Alkalihalophilus pseudofirmus: one gene and its partner. The protein of the gene in region 1 interacts with the protein of each later gene in a pairwise test. Links are inferred from orthologs where the notes say so. Each region holds a gene or a part of one and is shown in the gene's direction. Other genes may lie near its edges. The genes, in order: eno and rpe.

Region 1 (3,145 bases):
GCGTTATTATGCGATGGACCGTGATCGTCGCTGGGACCGTGTTGAAAAGTCATATCGCGCAATGGTTTATGGCGAAGGACCAACTTATCAAGATCCGCTCGAGCTGTTAAAAGACAGCTATGAAAACGGAATCCATGATGAGTTCGTCATTCCATCTGTGATGACGAATGAAGACGGTACGCCAGTGGGTACGGTACAAGATGATGACGCGGTGATTTTCTTCAATTTCCGTCCGGATCGTGCGATTCAAATGTCACAAGTATTTACAAACGAAGACTTCCGTGGGTTTGAGCGTGGACCAGCTCATCCAACAGGCGTTCACTATGTGTGTATGACGCACTTTAGTGAGACAGTCGACGGCTATGTGGCGTTTAAACCAACAAACCTAGATAACACATTAGGTGAGGTATTAGCACAGCAAAACTACAAACAATTACGTATCGCCGAAACAGAAAAGTATCCACATGTGACATTTTTCTTCAGCGGCGGACGTGAGGAGCCATTTGAAGGAGAAGAACGTATTTTAATCGATTCTCCAAAAGTGGCAACGTATGACCTTCAGCCTGAAATGAGTGCCTATGAAGTAACGGACGCACTTCTAGCAGACATTGAAGCAGACAAGCACGATGCGATCATCCTTAACTTTGCAAACCCTGATATGGTTGGACACTCAGGCATGCTTGAGCCGACAATTAAGGCTGTAGAAACTGTGGATGAGTGCTTAGGTAAAATAGTCGATGCAATCATTGCTAAAGGCGGAGCGGCTGTCATTACTGCGGACCACGGTAATGCCGATGAAGTCATAACGCTTGATAATAAGCCAATGACTGCGCACACTACAAACCGAGTGCCTGTTATCGTCACACAAGAAGGTCTCACACTACGTGAAGATGGAATTTTAGCTGATTTAGCTCCTACAGTACTTGCCCTACTTGGCGGCTCTCAGCCAAACGAAATGACTGGAAAGAAACTATTTTAAATTTTAAGGAGTGACTACATTATGACAATGATTACAGATGTTTACGCACGCGAAGTCCTTGACTCACGTGGTAATCCTACAGTAGAAGTAGAAGTATATCTTGAGTCTGGTGCGATGGGCCGTGCGCTTGTACCAAGCGGTGCGTCTACTGGTGAATATGAAGCAGTAGAATTACGTGATGGCGGCGAGCGCTACATGGGTAAAGGAGTTATTCAAGCAGTTGATAACGTAAATGACGTTATTGCTCCTGAGCTTATTGGCTTTGACGCTCTAGATCAACTTGGTATCGACCAATTAATGATTGAGCTTGATGGTACGGAAAATAAATCTAAATTAGGCGCTAACGCAATTCTTGGTGTATCTATGGCTGTAGCTCATGCTGCTGCTGAAGCACTTGGTGTACCTTTATACGTATACCTTGGCGGATTCAACGCGAAGCAGCTTCCTGTTCCAATGATGAACATCATCAACGGTGGTGAGCACGCTGATAACAACGTTGATATTCAAGAATTCATGGTTATGCCAATCGGTGCTGAAAACTTCAAAGAAGCATTACGCATGGGTGCTGAAATCTTCCATAACCTAAAAGCTGTTCTTAAAGGCAAAGGCTACAACACAGCTGTAGGTGATGAGGGTGGATTTGCTCCTAACTTATCTTCAAATGAAGAAGCACTTTCAACAATCATTGAAGCAATCGAAAAAGCTGGTTACAAGCCAGGTGAAGAAGTGGTTCTTGCAATGGATGTTGCTGCTTCTGAAATCTACAACAAAGATGACGGTAAATACCATCTTTCTGGCGAAGGTAAAGTTCTTTCTTCAGAAGAAATGGTTTCATTCTATGAAGAGCTTGTTTCTAAATACCCAATCATCTCAATTGAAGATGGCTTAGACGAAAACGACTGGGATGGCTTCAAGCTGTTAACAGATCGTCTTGGCGGTAAAGTACAGCTTGTTGGTGACGATCTATTCGTTACAAACACAACAAAGCTTTCTGAAGGTATTGAAAAAGGGATTGGTAACTCAATCCTAATCAAAGTGAACCAAATTGGTACACTTACTGAGACATTTGAAGCAATCGAAATGGCGAAGCGTGCTGGTTACACAGCAGTTATCTCTCACCGTTCTGGTGAAACAGAAGATGCTACAATCGCTGACATCGCTGTTGCGACAAATGCTGGACAAATCAAAACAGGTGCACCTTCTCGTACAGACCGCGTAGCGAAGTACAATCAACTTCTACGCATCGAAGACGAGCTGGCTAACGTTGCTCAATACGGCGGCCGCAGTGCATTCTACAACTTAAAGAAGTAATAAATCGATGAAAAGGAGCGCATGACGATGCGCTTCTTTTTCTTTTGTAGATTACTTACCAATCTTGAAAAACAAGTACCTTAAACATGGGTTATAGCAAAGTCGTCGCTCCTGAAATATACTTCGCTTTCCGTGGGGAGCCAGTGAGCTTCCTCGGGCTTATGCCCTGTGGGATCTCACTCCTGCTCTAGGTGCCACTGGAGTCTCCGTATATTTCATCCGCTGGGTTACTGCTTTTTGTAATTATTATGTGGAGCGATTTAGTTATACTTTAAAAGCAATTAAACATAAAGTGCCTCAAACAAAGGTTATAGCAAAGTCGTCGCTCCTGAAATATGCTTCGCTTTCCGCGGTGAGCTGCTGAGCTTCCTCGGGCTTATGCCCTGTGGGATCTCAGCCCTGCTTTAGGCACCGCAGGAGTCTTCGCATATTTCATCCGCTGAGTTATTGCTTTCTCCCTGAATCGAGTGGATTGATGTAGTTAATAGGCTCAGTTCTATTCACTAAGTGCTACTTATATTGAGGGAGCACTATACAACCTTCTCGCTCTGTTGATTGGAGCGGAAATCAACAATTATGGCATGGAAAGCCTCAAGCGTAGAATTTACGAGGTAAAGTCCTTATTTTACGTCGCACATCCTTTATTTAGTTATTAATCGATTCTGTAAATAATGTTGTTACAACACTCTTATTTGTGGTAAAGTTATAGAAGCGCATATTGTGCTTGGAGGTGTAGAAGGGGTGCAAACGGTTGCTTTTGTTTTATTAATTATCGTCTCAATCGCGTTAATTGCGGTTGTTCTACTTCAATCTGGACGTAGTGCTGGTTTATCTGGTGCAATCTCTGGTGGAGCA
Region 2 (3,191 bases), 900 kb from region 1 along the record:
AATCAGCCTGTTGACGTATCGCAAGAGGACCAAGAGGCCGGTAATAGTTATGAGATCCGCATCATATATCGTGATGCGACAACAAATGGGGCTGATGAAGTATTTGTTGAGGAATCAATAACCGAACCGAAAACCTATTCCATACCTCTAGAGGTAAGTGAGGAATATCCAGGTTCATTTGATGTTTATGTCAACGGAAACCAAGCTCATAGTTCTAAGCAATATACATTCAATTAAAAGAAGAGAGCTTAGTGAGTAAGCTAAGCTCTTTCTACTTGTTTTGGGGAAAATTAAGGAGGTCATGCATGGCAACTGGTATGATTGTAAAAGCCTTAAGTGGTTTTTATTACGTTCAAAATGAAGATGGAATATTCCAATGCAGAGGTCGTGGAAATTTTAGAAAGCGCAAGATTAAACCGCTTGTAGGAGATGAGGTGGAATTTGAAGCAGAAAATCGTACAGATGGTTATATTTTAGATGTATTTGATCGAAAGAATGAACTGGTACGTCCGCCTATTTCTAATATCGATCAAGCATTGCTTGTTTTTTCAGCGAAGGAACCTGACTTCAGTCCGCTGTTACTCGACCGTTTTTTAGTACATATCGAAGCAAACAATATCAAACCGGTTATTATTATTTCTAAGGTCGATTTATTATTACCAAATGAACTAGCGGAAATAAAAGAATATCAAAAGCAATATGAAGCCATTGGGTATACCGTCATTTTAACAACAAATCAAAACCAATCATCAAATCAAACGAACGAAATGGTAGAAATTCTATCTTGTATCAAAGATCAAGTCACCGTTATCGCGGGTCAGTCAGGAGTAGGTAAATCTTCTCTGCTAAACGTACTAAAACCGGAACTAGAAATTGAAACCAATCAAATTTCAAGTCATCTAGGTCGAGGCAAGCATACAACAAGACACGTAGAATTATTAGCAGTGGGCGGGGGATTAATTGCAGATACCCCTGGCTTTAGCTCGCTTGATTTTATTGAAATGGAGCCTGAAGACTTATCAAGCTGTTTTCCTGAAATGGCAAGCGTCCATAATCTATGCAAGTTTCGGGGCTGTACGCACACCTCTGAACCTAAATGTGCAGTAAAAGAAGCGCTTGTGCAAGGTGAAATTGACAACGGCCGTTATGAGCATTATCTTGTTTTTTTAGATGAAATTAAGAACACTAAACGGAGGTATTAGATCATGATTAAAATTGCACCATCGATTCTTTCAGCTAATTTCGCTACCCTTGGAGAAGATATTAAAGAAGTAGAGGCAGGCGGTGCCGATTACATCCATGTTGATGTGATGGACGGGCATTTTGTTCCAAATATTACGATCGGTCCCTTAATTGTGGATGCGATCCGTCCCGTTACTAAACTGCCGTTAGATGTTCACTTAATGATCGAAAATCCTGATCAATATATCCCGCAGTTTGCAAAATCAGGTGCAGATATCATTACCGTGCATGTAGAAGCGTGTCCGCACCTTCACAGAACCATTCACTTAATTAAAGAGAATGGCTGCAAGGCAGGAGTCGTTTTAAATCCTCATACCCCGTTTGACGCGGTTAAACCAATAGTGGAGGATCTGGATATGATTTTATTTATGACCGTAAATCCAGGTTTCGGCGGCCAGTCTTTCATTTCATCTGTTCTGCCAAAAATTAAAGAAGCTTCTTCCTACATTAAAGAAAAAGGCTTAGATGTTGAGATTGAAGTGGACGGAGGAGTGAATCCGGAAACAGCTAAACAATGCGTGGAAGCTGGTGCTAATGTGTTAGTAGCTGGTTCAGCTATTTACAATAAAGAAGACCGTGCGAAGGCAATTGCTGACATTAGAGGGTCTTAATCTGTGTGAACGTTAGTCATCCGACTAACGTTTTTTTTGTTTTCTTAGGTTCTTTTTAATTGCAGGGAACGGTTGGGTCAACTAGTGCATATAAGTATTATGTGCTTTAGGGTCAGATAAAGAGGTGTACTTACTCAAAAAGTCCAAGACATATCTAGTAAAAAAATGCATATGTATAGGGTAGGAAGACAAGGTTAGAGAATTCTCGGGAAAAAGTAGGTATAGTTCTTAGCTTGTGAATATACTAGTAGAAAAGAGTGTTGTTTTTATCCTTTCTCTATTATACTGCAAGTCTTTTTATCGAAAGGGTGAAGCAAGCTTTGCTACCGCCCGCTCTGGTCGCTAGCTAAAGTTCTTTATCATTAACTCATGGGTTTTACGTTGAGGAGGAGGAGCTATGAAATTCTACACAATCAAACTGCCCAAATTTTTAGGTGGATTCGTAAGGGCCATGCTGAACTCATTCAAAAAGGGGTAAATGCAAAAAAGCACCGTGTATACGGTGCTTTTTTGTTAGTAACGAAGTAAATTATACGCGTTCAACTTTACCAGACTTAAGCGCACGAGTAGAAACATATACACGCTTAGGCTTACCATCTACTAAAATACGAACCTTTTGTACGTTTACACCCCAACGGCGTTTTGTTTTATTCAATGCGTGAGAACGCTTGTTGCCGCTTTTTGCTTGTTTTCCAGTAATTGCACATTTACGAGCCATGATCTGCACCTCCTTATACCAATAGCGATGACCACAGAAATCATACTTGACTATAGTAGCACAGCCCCTATATGAATGCAATAGCTACACGGAAAGTTTATCAAGTAAAGTTGCTTGACAGTGTATCTTTGCCCCGCTTATTTTAAAACAACTTTAAAAAACCCTTTGAGTATAGTAAAATGACGATAATGACCGAAGTCTTGAATTCGAGAAGGAGGAATCATTTATGTCCATTGAAATGAAAACCCAACTAGGTGTTGTAGATGTTTCTAAAGATGTAGTAGCTACAATTGCTGGCGGAGCAGCAGTCGATTGTTACGGTATTGTTGGTATGGCTTCCCAAAAGCAAATCAAGGATGGTATTACTGATTTGTTAGGAAAAGAAAACTTTCGCCGCGGTGTGGTAATTCGTGAGATCGATGAGGAAATTCATATCGATATGTACATTATCGTAAGCTATGGTACAAAAATTTCTGAAGTAGCTTACAATGTCCAAACGAAAGTGAAGTATCAGTTAGAACAAATGTTAGGGTTAGATGTTGATTCCGTGAATATTTTTGTTCAAGGCGTCCGCGTTACTAATCCGTAAGGTGTAGTTAGGAGGAGCTTGTTGTGTCAGT

Evidence for each region.
Region 2: the proteins of eno (region 1) and rpe interact in binary tests that used the Escherichia coli proteins (3 or more experiments, as listed by UniProt). The link is inferred for Alkalihalophilus pseudofirmus from one-to-one orthologs.

Annotation. Positions count from the first base shown.
Region 1 is NZ_CP117835.1:3,529,708-3,532,852, reverse strand. The notes cover bases 333-3,145. They hold eno (phosphopyruvate hydratase), read left to right. Parts: upstream 333-1,000; coding sequence 1,001-2,290; downstream 2,291-3,145. Other genes in these bases: secG (preprotein translocase subunit SecG), read left to right, coding at 3,032-3,145; gpmI (2,3-bisphosphoglycerate-independent phosphoglycerate mutase), read left to right, coding at 333-979. Outside these bases: more of gpmI, read left to right, coding at 1-332. UniProt on the Escherichia coli protein: Catalyzes the reversible conversion of 2-phosphoglycerate (2-PG) into phosphoenolpyruvate (PEP). It is essential for the degradation of carbohydrates via glycolysis.
Region 2 is NZ_CP117835.1:2,631,646-2,634,836, reverse strand. Bases 171-3,029 are described here. They hold rpe (ribulose-phosphate 3-epimerase), read left to right. Parts: upstream 171-1,205; coding sequence 1,206-1,853; downstream 1,854-3,029. Other genes in these bases: PQ478_RS14085 (Asp23/Gls24 family envelope stress response protein), read left to right, coding at 2,798-3,029; rpmB (50S ribosomal protein L28), read right to left, coding at 2,383-2,571; spoVM (stage V sporulation protein SpoVM), read left to right, coding at 2,251-2,331; rsgA (ribosome small subunit-dependent GTPase A), read left to right, coding at 306-1,202; pknB (Stk1 family PASTA domain-containing Ser/Thr kinase), read left to right, coding at 171-237. Also shown: more of pknB, read left to right, coding at 1-170; more of PQ478_RS14085, read left to right, coding at 3,030-3,160; PQ478_RS14080 (DAK2 domain-containing protein), read left to right, coding at 3,184-3,191. UniProt on the Escherichia coli protein: Catalyzes the reversible epimerization of D-ribulose 5-phosphate to D-xylulose 5-phosphate.